2 linked regions of the Bradyrhizobium diazoefficiens genome follow. The protein of the gene in region 1 interacts with the protein of each later gene in a pairwise test. Links are inferred from orthologs where the notes say so. Each region holds a gene or a part of one and is shown on either strand. Other genes may lie near its edges. The genes, in order: JJB99_RS18015 and rlmB.

The links.
Region 2: the proteins of JJB99_RS18015 (region 1) and rlmB interact in binary tests that used the Escherichia coli proteins (3 or more experiments, as listed by UniProt). The link is inferred for Bradyrhizobium diazoefficiens from one-to-one orthologs.

What each region holds. Positions count from the first base shown.
Region 1 is NZ_CP067100.1:3,797,238-3,800,515, forward strand. What follows is about bases 57-3,019. They hold JJB99_RS18015 (NAD(P)H-hydrate dehydratase), read left to right. Parts: upstream 57-769; coding sequence 770-2,269; downstream 2,270-3,019. Other genes in these bases: JJB99_RS18010 (P-II family nitrogen regulator), read right to left, coding at 57-388; JJB99_RS18020 (multicopper oxidase family protein), read right to left, coding at 2,377-3,019. In the rest of the region: more of JJB99_RS18010, read right to left, coding at 50-56; more of JJB99_RS18020, read right to left, coding at 3,020-3,278. UniProt on the Escherichia coli protein: Bifunctional enzyme that catalyzes the epimerization of the S- and R-forms of NAD(P)HX and the dehydration of the S-form of NAD(P)HX at the expense of ADP, which is converted to AMP.
Region 2 is NZ_CP067100.1:3,368,988-3,372,204, forward strand. The notes cover bases 250-3,151. They hold rlmB (23S rRNA (guanosine(2251)-2'-O)-methyltransferase RlmB), read right to left. Parts: upstream 2,165-3,151; coding sequence 1,334-2,164; downstream 250-1,333. Other genes in these bases: JJB99_RS15945 (hypothetical protein), read left to right, coding at 260-739; JJB99_RS15950 (hypothetical protein), read left to right, coding at 783-1,271; JJB99_RS15965 (LLM class flavin-dependent oxidoreductase), read right to left, coding at 2,578-3,151. Outside these bases: more of JJB99_RS15965, read right to left, coding at 3,152-3,217. UniProt on the Escherichia coli protein: Specifically methylates the ribose of guanosine 2251 in 23S rRNA.

The sequences.
Region 1 (3,278 bases):
GCAGCCTATTTTCTTTCAGAGTGTCGCAAAATGCGGGATAGCACCCGGCTCAGATAGCGTCCAGCCCGGATTCGCCGGTCCGGATGCGGATCGCCTCTTCGATGTTGGAGACGAAGATTTTGCCGTCGCCGATGCGGCCGGTCTGCGCGGCGCGGCGGATCGCGTCGATGGCGCGCTCGACCAGATCGTCGCCGATCACGATCTCGATCTTCACCTTGGGCAGGAAGTCGACGATGTATTCTGCGCCCCGGTAAAGCTCGGCGTGACCCTTCTGCCGGCCGAAGCCCTTGGCCTCGGTGACGGTGATGCCTTGGAGGCCGACTTCCTGAAGCGCTTCCTTCACCTCGTCGAGCTTGAATGGCTTGATGATGGCTTCGATTTTCTTCACTGCGCGCCTCCCGGCCTTTCGATCAAATAGCAACGTCTTCGTCAGGATGCGCTTTTCTCACGCACGATCGTGTCTTCGCTATGCCGGAATTCCTGACCACTCCGGCAACAACGGCCGGCCACACCCTGATAAAAGCCAGTGAGCACGACAAACCGAAGCGGCTTCCTCGAAAGCAGGGTCTATGCCAAGTTGCAAATGCCCTGATTATTGAAGCGTTATCAGCCTTTTAACGAGCATCTCTGATAGGTGGCGCCGACCGGTCCAAAATACCGAAGACTACGAAATAGGCAAACGGTTCAATATGTGTGCAGTTCGTCGTTTCATCGGGTGGGCCGGCATGGAACGTGCCTGTTGAAAAGGCGTTTGGACCAGGGAAGTGGCATGGAAATTCTGACCAACGCCGAAATGCAGCGCGCTGACCAGCTCAGCATCGCGGCCGGCACGCCCGGCTTCAAGCTGATGCTGAGCGCCGGCCAGGCCGTCGCCGAAGCCGCCAATGCGCTGGTGGAGGAGGGGCCGATCCTGATCGTCGCCGGCCCCGGCAACAATGGTGGCGACGGTTTTGTCGCAGCCGCCGAGCTCGCCGCGCAGGGGCGCGAGGTCTCGGTCATCCTGATGTGCGAGCGCGACCAGCTGCAGGGCGACGCGGCCTCCGCCGCGCGCGGCTGGAAGCATCCAGTGCTGCCGTTCAATCCGCAGGCGATCGGACGACCGGCGCTGATCATCGATGCGCTGTTCGGCGCCGGCCTCAGCCGTCCCGTCGAGGGCGAGGCGCGCGAAATGATCGAGGCGATCAACGCCAACGGTGCCGTGGTGCTTGCGGTCGACTTGCCGAGCGGCATCAACGGCACCAGCGCCGCCGTGCTCGGCGCGGCGGTGAACGCCGCCGAGACCGTCACCTTCTTCCGCAAGAAGCCGGCGCATCTCTTGCTGCCTGGCCGGATGCATTGCGGCCGCGTGAGCGTCGCCGACATCGGCATCGAGGCGTCGGTGCTGGGCGAGATCAGGCCGCAGACCTTCGAGAACGATCCGGCCGTCTGGGGTGCAGCCTTTCCGGTGCCGCGCATCGACGGCCACAAATACGCGCGGGGTCATGTGCTGGCGGTCTCGGGCGATGCGGCTGCGACGGGGGCTGCGCGGCTCGCCGCGCGCGGCGCGCTGCGGGCCGGCGCGGGCCTCGTGACGCTAGCAACGCCGCGCGATGCGCTCGCGATCAATGCCAGCGCGCTGACCGCGGTGATGGTTCGCCCTGTCGACACCGTTTTCGAATTTGGCCAGCTGCTCGAAGACAAACGCTACGACACCTGCATGATCGGCCCTGGCGCGGGCATTGGCGATCGTACCTGCGATCTCGTCCATACCGCGCTGAGCGCGCAGCGGCATCTGGTGCTGGACGCCGACGCGCTGACGAGTTTTGCCGCCAATCCCGAGCGGCTGTTCGAGTCGATCAAGACCTCGCAGGACAATGCGGTGGTGCTGACGCCGCACGAGGGCGAGTTTCCGCGCCTGTTCTCCGACCTCAGCAACAAACATCCGGGCCGCTCGAAGCTCGAGCGCGTCCGCGTCGCCGCCGAACGCTCCGGTGCGGTCGTGCTGCTGAAGGGGCCGGACACGACGATCGGCGCCCCCGATGGCCGCGCCACCATCGCCGCCAACGCGCCGCCCTGGCTCGCCACCGCCGGCGCCGGCGACGTGCTCTCCGGCATCATTGCCGGGCTTTTGGCGCAGGGCGTGCCGGCCTTCGAAGCCGCCAGCATCGGCGTCTGGATGCATGGCGAGGCGGGACGCGAGGCGGGGCCGGGCCTGATCGCCGAGGACCTGACCGAGACCCTGCCGGCAGTGCACCGGCGGATCTATGATGCGCTTGGGGTGGAGTACTGAGCTGTTGCTATGACGGGTAGGATGGGTAGAGCACCAGCGAAACCCGTTATCTCAAATTCGGCGCGATCCCGACGGGTTTCGCTGCGCTCTACCCATCCTACGACACCTCACTCCGCCGCGTACCAGCGCACCAGCCGCGGCGCGGCCCAGTCGGCCATGACGGATTCGATCAGCCATCGGCCGGGTGAGGTCGCCGCGAACGCGATACGCTGGGTCTGGCCGGGCTCGATCGCGAGCGTGTCGAGCCAGTAGGGCTTCCAGCCATCATCAAGCTTGTCGAGCAGGCGGAAATGGTGGCCGTGCAGGTAGACGATGGTGGTGGTCGGGGAGGGATTCTTCAGGGCCAGCACGACGGTCCGGCCGGTCTTGACCCGGAAGGCGGGGGCGGAGGCCGTGGAGAAGCTTGCCGTCCGTACCCAAGCGGTCTCAGGTGCGCCGAGCGCGACATCGAACCGCAGGGCGCTTTTGAGGTCGAGCTGGACAGGCAGATCGTTCGAAGGGAGCGGCCGTGGCGGCTCCAGCGGCGTGCCCCGCTCCAGCTTGCCGGAGACCGTGAGGCTCCCGACCCGGTGCGCCTCCTTGCCGTCATGCAGCAGGAATCGGGCCGATGTGGCAGCATCCACGAAGGCATCGGCCCGCGCTCCTGGGGCCAGCACCAGGGCACCATTACGGGCCGGGAACGGCTCGGCCGGCTGTCCGTCCAACGCCATCACCTGGACCTCGTGGCTTTCCAATTTGATTGCCAGAACAGAACGTTGCGAGCCGTTGATGAAGCGCAGGCGTAGCCGCTCGCCGGCCGCGGCCGAGAGTTCGAATGAAGTCTGCCCATTGATCGTATGAAGCGCCGTGGTGTCCTTGGGATCGTGGCCCGGCGGCAGCGCGGTGCCGTCCGGTCGCAGGCGCCATTCCTCGATCAGCAGAACCTCGTCACGATCGACGGCGACCCGGCTTGGCTCCCCGGCAATGATCGGAAGCGGCCGCGCTGGCTGTTTCAGATCGTCCTCGAACA
Region 2 (3,217 bases), 430 kb from region 1 along the record:
TTCTGATTGAACGGGAAGCTAAATGCGAGAGACAGAGGACGTTCCGCCAAAACTTGCCGGTCTTCGGTCAAACGCGTGTGAGCACGCAGGGCGGTTCCGGCAGTCGCCGGGTGCCGTTAACGCTTCGCTAGCCTGCGCTGCAGCATTTGAGCGGCGCGCAATCCTTGCACGTTAGGCTTACCGGAATTTGGTGAGTTGGCCTTAACCCTCTCCGCGGCGCGATCGGATAGGTTGTGTTCCGGATAACCGGAACATCCTCATGCGCGCTGTGGCGCTCGCCGCTTTTCTGATCGGACTGCCCGCGACGGCGTTTGCCGGCGGCGGCTTCGACATCGTCGTGCCCGGCCGCCCGGGGGTGCCGATTACCATCAACAATATCGATGCGTCCTACAGCGTCGTCGAGGGTGTCTGGGGCCTCGGCAAGAACGTCCAGGTGCAGCCCACCATCTATGGCGGGCGCTATATCGCCGAGCGGCAGCCCGATGATGTCGGCCATTATTATCCGACACTGGGCCTGCGGCCCGGCTACGGCCGGCTCGAGGTCGAACCGCCCGCGATCCGCAAACTGCCAAGACCCGCCGAGAGCTATCATCAGAGTTGGGGCGCATCGTCCGCACCGCTGCCGCCGCAGATGGACGTGCCCGTCGATCCGCCGCCGGTGATCCTCGCGCCTGAGATCAACGACCATCCGCGGCGTCACCGGCCGCACGCAGAAATCCCCGGCAGACCGCCGGGTTAAGAAGCGACAGATCCAACAAAACGGAAATCAACAGGAGAGAGTAATGCGTCAGATGATTTCGGGCCTGGTCGCGGCGGCTGCCGTGATGTTCGTCGCCACCGCGCCGGCCGCGGCCTGCGGCTTCACCGCCTGCGCGCCCGTCGCCCCGGTCTATTCCGGCTGCAACACCGGCTGCGGTGGTTACGGCTACGGCTACGGCGCCTATGAGCGTCTCGCCGAGCCGACCACGCAGTACTATTACGTCAACCAGGGCCCGACCTATACCGGCCCGGGCGCGTTCGCGCCGTATCCGACCTATCGCGAAGATGCGGTCGTCGCGCCCGCCGATTACGGCTATGGCTATGGCTATCGCGCCGCTGCGGTCGCCTATCCCTATCACCGTCCGTACTACCGTCCGTATCGCTACGGCTACGGCCCGCGCTACGGCTATCTGCCGCGCACGCATTACGGCTACGGTCCGCGCTACGGCTACGCCCGTCGCCCCGCGCCGTATTATTACGGCGGCCATCGCGTGCTGCGCCGCTATTACTGATCTCTGATCGGTTGAGCCATCGAGACGCCTGTCCGCGCGATGCGGGCAGGCGTTTTGTTTTGCTAGCGCTTCATCAGCCCGAGACGGCTCGCGCCGACATAGAGCGAGAGCACGGCGGCGTTCGACACGTTGAGGCTCTTGATCGCGCCGGGCATGTCGAGCCGCGCCACGATGCTGCATGTCTCGCGCGTCAATTGCCGCAGGCCCTTGCCTTCGGCGCCTAGCACCAGCGCAAGCGGCTCGCGCAGCGTGACATGCGAAAGGTCGTCGGTGCCTTCGCTGTCCAGCCCAACGGTCTGGAAGCCGCGCTCGTTCAACTCGGTGAGCGCGCGCGCGAGGTTCTGCACCGTAACGATCGGCACCAGCTCCAGCGCGCCGGAGGCGGCCTTGGCCAGCACACCGGTCGCCTCGGGACTGTGGCGGGCGGTGGTGACGATCGCCTTCACCGCGAACGCTGCCGCGGAGCGCAGGATAGCGCCGACATTGTGCGGATCGGTGATCTGGTCGAGGACCAGCACCATGCCTTCCTGATCGAGGTCTTCGATATCAGGCGAGGGCAGGGGATCGGCCTCGGCAAGCAGGCCCTGGTGCACGGCGTCGGGCGAGAGCAGACGGTCGATCTCCTGGGGCCGGACGATCTCGGGGGTGACGCGGGTCTCGATGTTCTCGTCCGCCAGACGCCTTGCGGCGTTCTCGGTCAGCGTCAGCTTGCGGATCTGCCGCTCGGGGTTGGCGAGCGCCATGCTGACGGTGTGCCAGCCATAGAGGATGACGGGTCCGTCGGGGCCCGAATCGCGGTCGCGTCGAGCCAGCCGGCCTGCCGATTTTCCGGGCCTGTTGAAGGGCTTAGGCCCGCCGCGGGGCCCCCTCGGGGTGAATTTTCGATCCTTCATGCGCTCGCTTGTGTCACGGGTCCCGGAATATGGCAATTTGGGCGCGATCGGGGGTGATTTTAGCTTTTCGCCTCGGTTGACTTTACCCCACCGCTTCGCCCATAACCGCGCCCGGTCGCGCCCCCATCCGGGCTGTTGCGGCCTTCACGTTCCATGGCCGTCTTCGGTCCGCCGGCAAGGTCCGGCCCGATTGTGCTGCCGTCGAGCGGGGGAGTGTCCCGAGTGGCAAAGGGAGCTGACTGTAAATCAGCCGCCTCATGGCTTCGCAGGTTCGAGTCCTGCCTCCCCCACCAGCCTTCGCTCGCTTCGCGAGCTACGGCTCGGCAAGCCAGCCACAAATGCCTATGGCGCGAAGCGAGCGAAGGCCGTCACGCCGTGGCCCGCACGGCGTAGGCGGGCTGGCCCAGACGGTCTCACCCCATCATCTCCCGCACCATCGGCACCACCTTCCGCCCATAAAGCTCGATGCTCTTCATCAGCTTCTCGTGCGGCAATCGCCCTGCCGAATATTTCAGCTGGAATCGCGAAATGCGAAGCGCCTTCGCGGTCGCTGCGATCTTGCGCGCGACCGTTTCCGGCGCGCCGACATAGAGCGAGCCGTGCTCGGCCTCATTGACGAACTCGTCGCGGCCCATTGGCGGCCAGCCGCGCTCCTTGCCGATGCGGTCGCGCATCGCCTTGTAGTCGGGCCACAGCTCCTCGCGCGCCTGCGCATCCGTTTCGGCAACGTAGCCGGGCGAGTGCACGCCGATCGGCTGCACGGGGCGGCCGAACTCCTTGAAGGCGCGGTGATAAAGATCGACGTACGGCGCAAACCGCGCGGGATCGCCGCCGATGATCGCGAGCATCAAGGGCAGGTCGTGGTGCGCGGCGCGCACCACCGATTGCGGGCTGCCGCCGACGCCGATCCAGGTCTTGAGCCGGTCGTTCTCGACTGGTGGATAGACCAGCTGGTCTTTCAGCGGCGGGCGCAGCTTGCCCTGCCAGGTCACCGGCTTCTGCGACAGCAGCGCGGCGAACAAATCGAGCTTCTCCTCGAACAGCTCCTCGTAT